2 regions of the Streptomyces sp. NBC_00457 genome follow, and region 2 is predicted to be linked to the other one. Evidence: riboswitches for the same ligand, from Rfam matches in the RefSeq annotation. Region 2 holds a riboswitch; the other holds the start of a gene.
What was found. A riboswitch is a leader RNA that binds a small molecule or an ion and turns the genes downstream of it on or off. The one in region 2 is predicted to bind S-adenosylmethionine.
Positions count from the first base shown of each region.

Region 1: it holds a riboswitch for S-adenosylmethionine, as region 2 does, so the genes downstream of both, thrC (threonine synthase) here and OG828_RS35755 (aminotransferase class V-fold PLP-dependent enzyme) in region 2, are expected to answer to the same signal.

Region 1 is NZ_CP107905.1:6,006,955-6,014,410, reverse strand. It holds gene OG828_RS27480 (cold-shock protein) at 165-371, opposite strand; gene OG828_RS27475 (MoaD/ThiS family protein) at 780-1,055, opposite strand; gene thrC (threonine synthase) at 1,144-2,427, opposite strand; SAM riboswitch class I at 2,446-2,603, opposite strand; gene OG828_RS27465 (glucosyl-3-phosphoglycerate synthase) at 2,762-3,706, shown strand; gene OG828_RS27460 (alpha,alpha-trehalose-phosphate synthase (UDP-forming)) at 3,794-5,203, shown strand; gene otsB (trehalose-phosphatase) at 5,171-6,007, opposite strand; gene OG828_RS27450 (DUF3263 domain-containing protein) at 6,115-6,342, opposite strand; gene OG828_RS27445 (extracellular solute-binding protein) at 6,384-7,456, opposite strand, start outside.
Region 2 is NZ_CP107905.1:7,829,204-7,836,659, reverse strand. It holds partial or broken gene OG828_RS35760 (glycerate kinase) at 1-732, shown strand, start outside; gene OG828_RS35755 (aminotransferase class V-fold PLP-dependent enzyme) at 687-2,069, opposite strand; SAM riboswitch class IV at 2,201-2,317, opposite strand; gene trpD (anthranilate phosphoribosyltransferase) at 2,395-3,459, opposite strand; gene qcrB (cytochrome bc1 complex cytochrome b subunit) at 3,687-5,324, opposite strand; gene qcrA (cytochrome bc1 complex Rieske iron-sulfur subunit) at 5,321-6,376, opposite strand; gene qcrC (cytochrome bc1 complex diheme cytochrome c subunit) at 6,373-7,182, opposite strand; gene ctaE (aa3-type cytochrome oxidase subunit III) at 7,251-7,456, opposite strand, start outside.

The DNA of each region.
Region 1 (7,456 bases), 1.8 Mb from region 2:
CGCCCATGCCGAGTGCAAGCGCTCCTCAGTGATCCTCAGGCGGGACAAGGGGTCCGGGACCTGCTCCGGACATGCCGGAGGGCTCGCAACCCATGACTCCCCATGGGAAACGAGCCCTCCGAAGTTGAACCAAAGAACGTCGCTGCAGTCAGTCGGCGCGTGCTTCAGCTGGTCGCGAGACGGACCATGTCCGCCTGCGGCCCCTTCTGGCCCTGCGAGATCTCGAAATCGACTCGCTGACCTTCTTCCAGGGTGCGGTAGCCGTCCATCTGAATCGCGCTGTAGTGGACGAATACATCCGCACCACCGTCGACCGCGATGAAGCCGTACCCCTTCTCCGCGTTGAACCACTTGACGGTGCCCTGAGCCATGCCTAACTCCCCTATTACTGGCCCTTGCACAGATCCACACTTCGCGGATCCGGGTCAGACCTCACCCCCCACGGTTGGGGGCGTGCGCCGGAACGCGTCGACCGCGGCTGAATGTATCTGTCCAACTGCCGTCTGCAACAGGTCAATCGGACGAGAAATCCGGGCGCGACCGGTCGGCGAAATGGGGAGAATTTGTGTAAATCCAGGGCAAGTCGGACCCAATAAAGGGAGCGAATGACGCAAAAGGCCCGCGTACTTTGGCTACTTCTTGTCGGCCGTGCGGGCGGAACTCATATGCGCGCGGCATGAAAGCCCGAGCAGGTTCCCCAACTGTACCGTGCTCAACCATAGAGAATGGCCCCCTCCGCTTCTCTCACGGAGGGGGCCATTCGATGAACAATGCGTGATTCAGCCGCCCGCGACCGCCGGAATGATCGAGACACCGGCCCCGTCCGGCGTCGCCGTCTCCAGCCCCTGCTCGAACCGGACGTCGTCGTCATTGACGTACACGTTGACGAACCGCCGCAGCTTCCCCTGGTCGTCGAGGATGCGGGCGGCGATGCCGGTGTGGTTCTTCTCCAGGTCGGAGATGACGTCGGCGAGGGTGCTGCCTTCGGCGGAGACCTCGGCCGCACCGCCGGTGTAGGTGCGCAGGATGGTAGGGATGCGGACGCTAACGCTCATGACTTGGACCTCCGGTCAGTACAGCGCCCCTTCAGGGGCGCGGGGAACTGCGCGACCAGCCCCCACCGGCCCGCAGACGAACAACAGCTCAGCCGAGACCAGCGTCCCGGAACGACTCCAGGTTGGGACGAATGGTCGCAGTCAGCCCCGTACCGGCCACCGCGTCCAGCGTCTTGAGACCATCACCGGTGTTGAGGACCACAGTGGTGAGGGTCGGGTCGAGGACACCGTCCTCGATGAGCTTCTTCGCGACGCCCACCGTCACGCCACCGGCGGTCTCCGCGAAGATGCCTTCCGTCCGCGCCAGCAACTTGATCGCATCGACGACCTGCTCGTCCGTCACGTCCTCCACCGCACCGCCGGTACGGCGAGCGATGTCCAGGACATAGGGACCGTCCGCCGGGTTACCGATCGCCAGCGACTTGGCGATCGTGTTCGGCTTCTGCGGCCGTACGACGTCGTGCCCGCCCTTGAAGGCGACGGACACCGGCGAGCAGCCCTCGGCCTGCGCGCCGAAGATCTTGTACGGCTTGTCCTCGACGAGCCCGAGCTTGATCAGCTCCTGCAGACCCTTGTCGATCTTCGTGAGCTGCGAGCCGGAGGCGATGGGGACGACGAGCTGGTCGGGCAGCTGCCAGCCGAGCTGCTCGCAGATCTCGTACGCCAGGGTCTTGGACCCTTCCGCGTAGTACGGCCGCAGGTTGACGTTGACGAAGCCCCAGCCCTCGCCGGCCGGGTCGCCGATCAGTTCGGAGCAGAAGCGGTTCACGTCGTCGTAGTTGCCCTCGATGCCGACGAGCTCACCGCCGTAGACCGCGGCCATGACGACCTTGCCCTGCTCCAGGTCGTGCGGGATGAACACGCAGGAGCGGAAGCCGGCGCGGGCCGCCGCGGCGCCCACCGCACCGGCCAGGTTGCCCGTGGAGGAGCAGGACAGGGTGGTGAAGTTGAACGCACGCGCGGCCTCGATGGCCTGGGCGACGACGCGGTCCTTGAAGGAGTGCGTCGGGTTGCCGGAGTCGTCCTTGATGAAGAGCTTGCCGGCGTCGACACCCAGCTCGCGCGCGAGGTTGTCGGCCTTGACGAGCTTGGTCCAGCCCGGGTTGATGTTGGGCTTGTCGGCCACGTCCGCGGGGACGGGCAGCAGCGGTGCGTACCGCCAGATGTTCGCGGGTCCCGCCTCGATCTGCTTGCGGAGCTCTTCGGCGTCGTAGGCCGAGAAGTCGTAGGCGATCTCGAGCGGGCCGAAACACTCCTCGCAGGCGAAGACCGGGCCGAGGGGTACTCGGTGACCGCATTCGCGGCACGAGAGCGCCGCGGCGGGGCCGAGGTCGACGGCGGGGGTGGTGCTTGCAACTGTCTGCGCAGCCATGTGAGGCGAGGCCCTTTCTCCTCATCTTCCTCACGACGCATCTCGCCGTGAGACGGATTTGGCACCTTCCCTAGCCGGGAGCCTCGCGGAGAACGATCAACACTGATCTACGAGTACCGACTGGAGGGTTGCCGGGGCTTCAACGGGCCGTATCCCTCTGCCCCTCTGGATGAGCGGTATTTAGTTGTAGACGCAAACGACCCCCGACATGCGATGGTCATCAGCGTTGTTCAAGACTGTAACCGAAGGCCAGGACAGTTGAGATAGTCGTCCGAACCGCGAGATGGATCACACACCTCTAGTCGTGATCCGCGACAGTGAGGAGCCGCTTACTGTGCTGGAAGAAGTCGAGCGCTGGTTGAGCGCACGCTCCTGGTCCCTGACCGATCGCCCGCTGCACAAGATCCTGGCCGCGAAACGCGCCACGGGACAGACCGTCAGTGTCGTGCTGCCCGCGCTCAACGAGGAGGAGACGGTCGGCGAGATCGTCGCCGTGATCCGTCACGACCTCATGCAGCAGGTCCCGCTCGTCGACGAGATCGTCGTAGTCGACTCGGGATCGACCGACCGCACCTCCGAGGTGGCCGCCGCCGCGGGCGCCCGGGTCGTCCACCGCGACGACATCCTGCCGCGCATACCGGCCGTCCCCGGCAAGGGCGAGGTCCTGTGGCGCTCGCTCCTCGTCACCAGCGGTGACATCGTCTGCTTCATCGACGCGGACCTGAAGGAGTTCTCGTCGGACTTCGTCACCGGCATCGTCGGCCCGCTGCTCACCGACCCGGAGGTCGACCTCGTCAAGGGGATGTACGACCGTCCGCTCGGCGGCGCGGCGGGCCAGGGCGGCCGGGTGACGGAACTGATGGCCCGCCCCCTGCTGAACATGCACTGGCCGCAGCTGGCCGGATTCGTCCAGCCGCTGGGCGGTGAGTACGCGGCCCGCCGCTCCCTGCTGGAACAGCTCCCGTTCCCCGTCGGCTACGGCGTGGAGCTGGGCATGCTGGTCGACGCCCTGCATCTGGTGGGCCTGGACGCCCTCGCCCAGGTCGACATCGGCGTCCGCAAGCACCGGCACCAGGACGGCCAGGCCCTGGGCCGGATGTCGGCCGCGATCTACCGCACGGCCCAGCTCAGGCTGGCCCGCGGCCATCTGATCCGCCCCTCCCTCACCCAGTTCGAACGGAGCGAGGACGGATTCGAACCCCGCACCTACTCCGTGGATACGGAGGAACGGCCTCCGATGGCCGACATCACCGAGTACCAGTCCCGCAAAGCGGCATAAACGTGCGCGTGGCGTAACGGAACGCGCCGGTTGTATACCGCTGAGCCGCACGTTTGAGCGGTTCTGGCCTGGGCTAGGTTGTGGCGTATGGCTGCAACTTTCGGTGCTGCGCAGGTACTGGTCGCCTCCAACCGCGGCCCCGTCTCGTACGGGGTCCGGGAGGACGGCTCGCTGCACGCCAAACGCGGCGGCGGCGGGCTGGTGTCCGGTCTCTCCGCGATCGGGTCGGACGCGGACGCCCTGTGGGTCTGCTCGGCCCTCGGCGACGGCGACCGCGAGGCGGTACGGCGCGGAGTCGGCGAGTCCGGTGTACGGATGCTGGACATTCCGGCCGACGTGCACGCGGACGCGTACAACGGCATCGCGAACTCGGTCCTCTGGTTCGTCCACCACCTGCTGTACCAAACGCCGCTGGAGCCGGTCTTCGACGCGGAGTTCCGGCGCCAGTGGGAGTCGTACGTCCGCTACAACCGCGCGTTCGCCGAGGCGCTGGCCGAGGAGGCGGGGGCCTCAGCGGCGGTGCTGGTGCAGGACTACCACCTGACGCTGGTGCCGGGCATGCTCCGCGAACTCCGCCCCGACCTGCGGATCGGCCACTTCTCGCACACGCCGTGGGCGCCGGTGGAGTACTTCCGCATGCTGCCGGACGACATCGCCGAGCAGGTGCTGCGCGGGATGCTCGGCGCCGACCGGCTGGGCTTCCTCACCCACCGCTGGGCCGACGCGTTCACCGCGTGCGCCGAGGTCCTCGTCGGCGGGCTCGGCGACACCCGCATCGGCGTGCACGGGCTGGGCGCCGACGCCGACTTCCTGCGCCGGCGCTCGCACGAGACCGACGTCGAGGAACGGATGGCCGCGCTGCGGGCCGAGATCGGCCCGGGCCGCCAGACCATCGTCCGGGTCGACCGCACCGAGCTGTCCAAGAACATCGTGCGCGGCCTGCTGGCGTACCGGCAGCTCCTCGACGACCACCCCGAGCTGCGCGGGCGGGTCGTCCATGTCGCGTTCGCGTATCCGTCGCGGCAGGATCTCGCCGTCTACCGGGAGTACACGGCCGAGGTGCAGCGGGTCGCGGAGGAGATCAACTCCGCGTACGGAACACCGGACTGGACGCCGGTCGTGCTGCACGTGAAGGACGACTTCGCCCGCTCTCTGGCTGCCTACCGGCTCGCGGACGTAGCCCTCGTCAACCCGATCCGCGACGGCATGAACCTGGTCGCCAAGGAGATGCCGGTCGTCTCCGACGAGGGCTGCGTACTGGTGCTTTCGCGGGAGGCGGGGGCGTACGAGGAGCTGGGCGAGGACGCGATCACCGTGAACCCGTACGACGTGACGGGCACGGCCGAGGCGTTGTACGAGGCGTTGACGATGCCGGCCGGGGAGCGGGGCGAGCGGACGAAGCGGCTGGCGGCGGCAGCGACTGCACTGCCGCCGGCGCAGTGGTTCCTGGATCAGCTGAACGCCCTACCCGATACGGGCCGCCAGCTCCGCCAGTAGTCGCACGACCCCCGCCGGACCGTCCACCACCACGTCCGCCCGTTCCCTCAGCTCGGTCACCTCGTCGCTGCCGCTGCACACCAGCAGGCCGGGGGTGCCGTCGGAGCGGAGCTTGTCGATGGCGGCGTAGGCGGGAAGGTCGCCGAGGTCGTCGCCGGCGTAGAGGACGGACTCGGCGCCGATGTCGCGAGCGTGGTCGGTCAGGGCCACACCCTTGTCCATGCCCCGCGGGCGGAGTTCGAGGACCAGGCGACCCGGCTCGACGATCAGGCCGTTGCGGGTGGCGAGGTCAGCGAGCGGCTCGCGGAGTGCCTCGAAGGCGGCCTGGGGATCGTCGGCACGGCGCGTGTGCACGGCGACGGCCTGGCCACCCTTCTCCTCGACCCAGGCGTTGGTCCCGTCCAGAAGCGGCGGCAGCTCCGCGCGGACGGCGGCGACCCCGGGATGCGCCGGAGGGGCGGTGACGGCATCAGTGACGGCATCCCAGCGCTCGGCACCGTAGTGGCCGAGGACCACGAGATGTTCCAGCCCGGCAACCCCGGAGAAGCCGCCGTACCGGACGGCGACCTCCGCCGGGCGCCCGGTGATCACCGCAACACCGGCCACCTTCGGCGCCAGCGCGGCCAACACCGGCACCGCCCCCGGATGCGCCCGCGCCCGCTCCGGATCCGCCACGATCGGCGCGAGCGTCCCATCGAAGTCAAGAGCGATCATCGCCGCGCCGGGCCGCTGGAGGATAGCGGCGAGACCGGCGCGGCCGGCTTGGGTGACGGGGGTCGACAAGGAATCCGCGGGGCTACCCATAGGGCAACCCTATCCAGAGAGGCCGACTGCAACGCCCCTTTAGGGGCGCGGGGAACTGCGCGACCAGCCCCCACCGCCCCGCAGACGAACACATGCCGACGGACCCCTCACCGTTCCGCCCGCCGCGCATCCCGCACCCGCCGCAGCCGATTCACGGTCACCGGGTCATGAGCAAGCGCCCGAGGGTCATCCAGCAGCGCATTCAACAGCTGGAAATACCGCACCGGCGCCAACCCCAGCTCCTCCCGTATCGCCCGCTCCTTCGCCCCCGGCCCCGGAAAACCCCGGCGCTCGAGCGCAAGGATGTCCCGCTCCCTGCGGCCCAACTGCTCCATACCCCGCACGCTATCCCCCGCCACTGACAGCGGAGCCGGCCTCACTCGGAGCTCGCGGCCGAATCCGCCGTCGCCTGCAACTGCTTCAGCACCGCCGACGGATTGCCGCCGGATGCCACGGCCTGCCCGATCCGCTCCTTGACGGCCGCGCTGACCTCGGCCCAGGAGGTCTTGCCGACGGGATACAGCTCGGAGAGCGGCAACTCGTCGAGGAACGGCTTGAGATCGGCGTCCTGCTTCGCCCCCGTCATCGTCGCGGACGCGTCCGTCGTGACCGGCAGCAGGTCGTACTCACGCGAGAAGTCCAGCACGTTCTTCTCGTCGTACACGAAGTCGAGGAAGTCGCCGACCTCCTCGGCGTGCCCGTTCTTCTTGAACGCCGTCATCCAGTCGGCGACCCCCATCGTGGCGTCGCTCTCACCGTCGACGCCGGGCATCGGCACCATGCCGAACTTCACGCCCTGCTTCCCGGCGATATGCATCAGCGAGGGGTGCCCGTTGAGCATGCCGACGTCCCCCTTGGCGAACGCGGCGAACGCGTCGGCGCGGTTCAGCTCGCCCGGCGCGACGGGCCCGGTCAGGCCCTTGTCGACGAGTTCGTCCTTGAGCCAGGTGAAGGTGTCGACGTTCTGCGCGGAGTCGATGCCGTAGGTGCCGTAGCCGTCGGTGTAGCCGCCCCCGCCGCTGAGCAGCCACTGCATCGTCTCGGCCTGCGCCTCCTCCGGCCCCAGCGGCAGGGCGTACGGGTACTTCACCCCGTCCGCCTTCAGCGCCGCGGCGTCGGCGGCGAGCTCGTCCCAGGTGGTCGGCGGGGTGAGGCCGGCCTTCTTGAAGAGGTCCTTGTTGTAGAACAGCAGCCGGGTGGAGGCGGCGAAGGGCATGCCGTACTGCATCCCGTTCACCTGCCCCGCCTTCGCGAGCTGGGAGGCGAAGCCGGCCTGGGTGGCGATGGAGAGCAGGTCGTCGGCGCGGTAGAGCAGGCCCTTTTCCGCGTAGTCGGCGTACGCGCCGATCTGCGCCATGTCCGGGGCCTTGCCGGCGTCGGCGAGCTCCTTGACCTTGCGGTCGACGTCGTTCCAGGAGTAGACGCTGACCTGGATCTTCACCCCGGGGT
Region 2 (7,456 bases):
GCTGCTGGACGCGGACGGGCTCGAACTCCCCCACGGTGGCCGTGAGTTGAGCCGCCTGCGCCGGATCGACGGGTCCGGCCTCGACCCGCGCCTGCGACAGGTCGAGCTGCTCGTCGCCTGCAACCCGTACAACGTGCTGTGCGGAGAGCGGGGCGTGGCCCGTGTCTTCGGACCGCAGAAGGGGGCGACGCCCGCGCAGGTGGAGGAGTTGTCGGCCGGCCTGGAGAACTGGGCCGAGGTCCCCACCCGCGACCTGGCCGTCACCGGCACCGATCTGTACGGCGGTCCCGGCACCGGCGCCTCCGGTGGCCTGGGCGCCGGTCTCGCCGCCCTCGGCGCCCGTCTGCTGCCCCGCTTCGACGTCCTGCTCGACCACCTCGACCTGGACGCCCGGCTGGCCCGCGCCGACCTGGTGGTCACCGCCGAGGGCGCCCTGGACCACCAGACGCCGCGCGGGAAGGTCCCCGCCAAGGTGGCGCGGCGGGCCAAGCTGCACGGACGCCCGGTGCTCGCGCTGGCGGGCACCCTCGGGGAGGGCGCGCACGAGGTGCCGGGCGTGGACGCGTGCAGCGGGATCCTGCCGGCGCCGATGGCTCTGGCCGAGGCGCTGGTGCGGGCTTCGGAACTGCTCACCGACCCACCGAGCGCGCGCTGAGAATGATCCTGCTGGGCGCCCGGCTACCGGTTCACGCGGAGGTGTCGGGAACGCAACGCCCCTCCTCCGTACGGTAGTTCCACTGGGCACCGTCCCGCACGAGCTCCTTGACGGCCGTCAAGAAACGCTCGACATGCTCGTCCGGCGTGCCCGCGCCGAAGCTAACCCGGATGGCGTTGAGGGACTTCTCGCCGGGCGCGGCCTCGGGGGCGCCGCACTCGCCCTGGGTCTGCGGGTCGCTGCCGAGCAGGGTGCGGACCAGCGGGTGGGCGCAGAACAGGCCGTCGCGGACGCCGATGCCGTACTCGGCGGAGAGGGCGGCGGCGAAGTGCGAGCTGTTCCAGCCGTCGACGACGAAGGAGAGGACGCCGACGCGGGGGGCGTCGTCGCCGAAGAGGGAGAGGACGCGCACTTCCGGGACCTCGGCGAGGCCTTCCCTGACCTGCGCGATCAGCTGCTGTTCACGGGCCACCAGGGTGTCGAAGCCCGCCTCCGTCAGGGCCTTGCAGGCGGAGGCGATGGAGTAGGCGCCGATGACGTTCGGGGAGCCCGCCTCGTGCCGGGCGGCCGTGTCGTGCCACTCCACGTCCACTCCCCCGTCCGTGCGCCGGGTGACCTTCCGGCTGGCGCCGCCGCCCGCGAGATACGGCTCGGCCGCACGCAGCCAGTCGGCCCGGCCGGCCAGGACGCCGGAGCCGAAGGGGGCGTACAGCTTGTGCCCGGAGAACGCGACCCAGTCGACGTCGAGGTCCTGCACGGAGACCGGGTGGTGCGGGGCCAGCTGGGCGGCGTCCAGGACGATCCGCGCGCCGTGCGCGTGCGCCACGGCCGCCAGCTCTCGTACGGGCCACAGCTCGCCGGTGACGTTCGAGGCGCCGGTGACACAGACCAGGGCCGGGTCGTCGCCCCCTTGAATGGATGCAGTCCGGTCGGCGAGGGCGCGCTCCAGGGTCTCGACGGCCTGGCGCGGGGTGCGCGGCGCATTGAGGTAGCTGACGTGGGCGTTCTGCCACGGCAGCAGGGAGGCGTGGTGCTCGGTCTCGAAGACGAAGACCTGGCACTCGGCGGGGAGCGCGGCGGCGAGCAGGTTGAGCGAGTCGGTGGTGGAGCGGGTGAAGACCAGCTGGTCGTCGGCGCGGCAGTCGAGGAACTCGGCCACCGTGGCGCGGGCGTTCTCGAAGAGGTCGGTGGACAGCTGGGAGAGGTAGCCGGCGCCGCGGTGCACGCTGCCGTAGTACGGCGCGTACGCCGCCACGTCGTCCCAGACGCGCTGGAGGGCGGGGGCGCTGGCCGCGTAGTCGAGCGCGGCGTAGGTGACCTCGCCGCCGGTGACGAGCGGGACGGTGACATCCCGGCCGAGAACGGGCAGCGGAGTACAAACTGATCGGTCGAGGGCAGCGGTGGAGACAGACATGACGGAACTCCCGTGAGGGGTGGGCGAGAAGAGAAGAAGGTGTGCGGAGGCGGGGCTCTGCGGCCCTATCGCATTCGCTTGCTCACGGAAGACTCCCTCGATCGACCCAGGACCCCTGGTGTATCGCGAGGGGTCCGCGCTTGCCGTGAGCCTTGCTGCTCACGGCCTGGTCTTCACCCGGGGCACCCCGCCACGGACGGAGGGTTGCCGGACAGTCGGCCGGGGCCTCATGACTGTCACTCATGACCTGGGCAGGAAATTACGTCAAATGATCGACGTCCCGCAACCCGTGTCCGGATCGCGGGACGTCTCCTTGCGTTTCGCGCTACTTGTGGCTCGCGGCCACCCAGCGCTCCAGCGTCAGCTTCGCTGCCCCGGAGTCGATCGACTCGGCGGCCTTCGCCATACCGACCCGCAGCTGCTCGGCCAACGGCGCCTCCGTCGGCTCCAGCGCCACCAGGGCCGCCGCCGAGTTCAGCAGTACGGCGTCCCGGACGGGCCCCGTCTCACCGTTCAGCAACTGCCTGGCGACATCGGCGTTGTGGGCCGGATCCCCGCCCCGCAACGCCTCGACCGGGACCAGGTCGATGCCTACGTCCCGCGGGTCGAAGGTCTCCTCGGTGACTTTGCCGTCGCGTACGACCCACACCCGGGAGGTGGCGGTGGTCGTCAGCTCGTCGAGGCCGTCGTCACCGCGGAAGACCAGCGAGGAATTGCCGCGCTCGGCGAAGACTCCGGCGACGATCGGCGCCATGCGCGGGTCGGCGACCCCGACCGCCTGGGCCCGCACCCGGGCGGGGTTGGTCAACGGACCGAGCACGTTGAAGACCGTGCGGATGCCCAACTGGCCACGGGCGGCGCCCACATGACGCAGCGCCGGGTGAAACTTGATCGCGAAGCAGAACGTGATCCCGGCCTCCTCGGCCACCTCGGCCACCCGCTGCGGGGTCAGCTCCAGGTTGACGCCGAGCTTGCCCAGGACGTCCGAGGCACCGGACGCGGAGGACGCGGCCCGGTTGCCGTGCTTGACGACCTTCGCGCCGGTGCCGGCGATCACGATCGAGGACATCGTGGAGATGTTCACCGTCTTGGCGCCGTCGCCACCGGTGCCGACGATGTCGACGGTCGGCCCCGACACTTCGATCACGTTCGCGTGCTCGTACATCGCCCGGACCAGGCCGGTGATCTCCTCGACGGTCTCCCCCTTGGCCCGCAGCGCCACCACGAACCCGGCGATCTGGGCGTCGGTGGCCTCGCCGCGCATGATCTGGTCCAGCGCCCAGAACGTGGCGTCGGCGTCCTGGTCGCGCCCGGACAGCAGACCGTTCAGCACCTCAGGCCAGGAACGGCCCGCCGCGATGTCGCCTCCAGCGGGGGTCACAGCGCTCATAGCCGCTCCTGTGGGTCGTAGAAAAGTGTGCTCCCACCCTATCCAGCCGCGGGCACGACGAAGGGCCCCCGTCCGAAGACCGGACGGGGGCCCTTCAACCGTGGCGTGGCCAGCGGTCCTGGCGAGTCCGCGGTTCGGCCGCGCCCCTTCAGGGGCGCGGGGAACTGCGCGACCAGCCACAACGAACCCGCAGACAACAACCGACACAACCCGGCACCAGCGGAGCGTCAGTGGTGGCCGTGGCCGCTCGTGATCTCCTTGTACTCCTCGACCGACGGCTTGGGAATCTGGGCTTCCTCGCCGTAGTACGCCTTGCTCAGCTTCGCGCGCAGCTTCTGGGAGCCCTTCACCTTGCGCTCGACACCGTTCTCGTCGACCGTCGGGCCGATCTCGGCCGGCTCGTACTGCTCGTGCGCGGTGAGGGTGTACAGCGCGTCCTGGCTGAGCGGCTCGTGCACCTCGATGAACTCACCGTGCGGCAGGCGCTTGATGATGCCCGACTCGCGGCCGTGCAGCACCTTCTCCCTGTCCCGGCGCTGGAGGCCGAGGCAGATCCGCTTGGTGATCACGAACGCGAGCACCGGGGCGACGAAGAACCCGATCCGGACGAACCAGGTGATCGCGTTGATCGACAGATGGAAGTGGGTGGCCCAGAGGTCGTTTCCACCACCGATCAGCAGCACCATGTACCAGGTGATCCACGCGACGCCGAAGGCCGTACGGGTCGGCGCGTTGCGCGGGCGGTCCAGGATGTGGTGCTCGCGCTTGTCGCCGGTGACCCAGGACTCGATGAACGGGTAGACCGCGATCGCGACCAGCACCAGCGGGAAGATGATCAGCGGGATGAACACGCCCAGGACGAGCGTGTGCCCCCAGAAGTTGACCTCCCAGCCAGGCATCACCCGGATCAGACCCTCGGAGAAGCCCATGTACCAGTCGGGCTGGGCGCCGGTGGAGACCTGGTCCGGACGGTAGGGGCCCAGGGCCCAGATCGGGTTGATCGTGGCGATCGCCGAGACGACCGCGATGACACCGAAGACCAGGAAGAAGAAGCCTCCGGCCTTGGCCATGTAGACCGGCAGCAGCGGCATGCCGACGACGTTCTTGTTGGTGCGGCCGGGGCCCGCGAACTGCGTGTGCTTGTGGTAGAAGACCAGGATCAGATGGCCGACCACCAGGCCGAGCATGATGCCCGGCAGCAGCAGGATGTGGATCGAGTAGAAGCGGGCCACGAAGTCGCCGCCCGGGAACTCCCCGCCGAAGAGGAAGAACGACAGATACGTGCCGACGATCGGCACGGACAGGATCGCGCCCTCCATGAAGCGGACACCGGTGCCGGAGAGCAGGTCGTCCGGGAGCGAGTAACCGGTGAAGCCGGTGAACATGCCCAGGACGAACAGCAGGAAGCCGAACAGCCAGTTGATCTCACGCGGCTTGCGGAACGCGCCCGTGAAGAACACGCGCATCATGTGCACGAACATGCCGGCCAGGAAGATCAGCGCCGCCCAGTGGTGGATCTGCCGGATGAGCAGACCACCGCGCACATCGAAGGAGATGTGCAGGGTCGAGGCGAACGCCTCACTCATCAGCTGGCCCTGCATCGGGACGTAACTGCCGTGGTACTCCACCTCGTTCATCGACGGGTGGAAGAACAGCGTCAGATACACACCCGTGAGGATGATGATGATGAAGCTGTACAGGCAGATCTCGCCCAGCATGAACGACCAGTGGTCGGGAAAGATCTTGCGCATGTTGGTCTTGGCGAGGGAGTAGATCCCCAGCCGGCCGTCGGCCCAGTCGGCTACGCGCTCGCCGCCCGGTGCCTTCCCGCGGTCGCGGGACTCTTTGTTGGCTGCAGTACTCATCCGCGCTCCCAGAATGCCGGACCGACGGGCTCTTCGAAGTCGCCGAGCGCCTCGAGGTAGCCCTCGTCGTTCACGCCGATGCGCAGCTGCGGCAGGGCGTGACCGGCGGGACCGAAGATCACTCGGGCACCGTCGGAGAGGTCGAAGGTGGACTGGTGGCAAGGGCAGAGCACGTGGTGCGTCTGCTGCTCGTACAGGGAGATCGGGCAACCGACGTGGGTGCAGATCTTCGAGTACGCCACGATGCCCTCGTGGGACCACTCCAGCTCGCGCTTGTCCTTGATGTCGCCCGGCTGGATCCGGACGATCATCAGGGCGTCCTTGGCGATGTTGACCTGGAAGTCGTGGTCGTGCTCCTCCAGGCCCTCGGGCTTGGCGAAGGTGAGCGAGCCGACGGCGACGTCGGAGGGACGCAGCGGCTCGTTGGTGTTCATGTTGACGAGCAGCTTGCCCCGGCGCCAGCTGGTGTGGCGGAGCTTGGTCTCGGGCAGCGGGCCGAGGTCGCGCAGCAGGACGATGCCGGAGAGCGGGACCAGGGCCAGCGCGCCGAGCATCGTGTTACGGATCAGCTTGCGGCGGCCCAGCGCGGACTCCTTGGCGCCCTGCTGGAAGTCGGCCATGACCTTGGCCTTGAGCTCGGGCTCCGCCTCGATCGGGTGGCGCTCGTCGACCATCTCCTCGTCCGACATCAGCGTGCGGGCCCAGTGGACCGCGCCGGCGCCGATGGCGAACAGGGCGATGCCGAGCGTCATGCCCAGCGCGAAGTTCAGCCCGCTGATGTGGCCCAGCGGGAAGATGTAGACCGACTGGTCGACGGGGATCGCCACATACGCGGCGATGAAGCCGACGGTCGCCAGCATCGACACCGTGAACAGCATGGCCACCGTGCGCTCGGACCGCTTGGCGGCCCGCTCGTCGATGTCCTGCACCCGGTGCTCGTGGGGCGGCAGGCCGGGATCCGCGAACGGGTCCTTGTCGTCCGCGACGCCTACGGCGCCGTGCGTGTCCTGCTCAGCGGGCAGGTTCTCTTCAGGAATGTCTTGGCTACTCATGACTTCTTGGCCTTTGCGGTCCGAGCGGCGACCCAGACGGCGACCGCGATCAGTGCGCCGAGTCCGAAGACCCACGAGAACAGACCCTCGCTGACCGGACCCAGTCCGCCCAGCTCGAGGCCGCCGGGGCTCTCGGTGTCGTCGCTGTTGACCGCGTCGAGGTACGCGATGATGTCCTTCTTGTTCTGCTCCGACAGGATGGTGTCGGGGAACGAGGGCATGTTCTGCGGGCCGGTCTGCATGGCCTCGTAGATGTGCTTCGGGGAGACGCCCTCGAGGTCGGGTGCGAACTTGCCGTGCGTGAGCGCGCCGCCCTTGCCGGTGAAGTTGTGGCACTGCGCGCAGTTGGTGCGGAACAGCTCACCGCCCTTGGCGATGTCGGCGTCCTCGGGGCTGTACTGCCGCTCGGTGGGGACGGACGGGCCGGCACCCAGCGAGGAGATGTAGGCCGCGAGCTGGTCGATCTCGGCCTGCGAGTAGACGACCTTCTTCTTCGGGACCTGCGCGCCCGGCTGCTGGGCCGGCATACGGCCGGTGCCCACCTGGAAGTCGACGGCCGCGGCGCCCACGCCCACCAGGCTCGGACCGTCGGTGGTGCCCTGACCGCCGGTGCCGTGGCAGCTGGCGCAGCCGACGGCGTAGAGCTTCTTGCCCTCGTCGATGGCGAGGGACTGGGCTGTTTCATCGGCCTGCGCCTTGTCCGCTGGTGCGAACACGGCGTACAGCCCCCCGGTGCATGCCAGCGCGAGGAGTAGAACGACGACCGCCGCCAGCGGATGGCGTCGTCGTGCGGAGAGCTTTTTCACGGATTACCCCGGTGTCAGGATCTTCTGCGTCGATGCTTCTGGAAAACGGTGCGGGACCGCGGCCCCGGCTACTTGATCATGTAGATCGTGGCGAAGAGGCCGATCCAGACGACATCGACGAAGTGCCAGTAGTAGGACACGACGATGGCGGCGGTCGCCTGCTCGTGAGTGAACCGTCTGGCCGCGTAGGTGCGGCCGAGGACGAACAGGAAGGCGATGAGGCCACCCGTCACGTGCAGGCCGTGGAAGCCGGTGGTCAGGTAGAACACCGAGC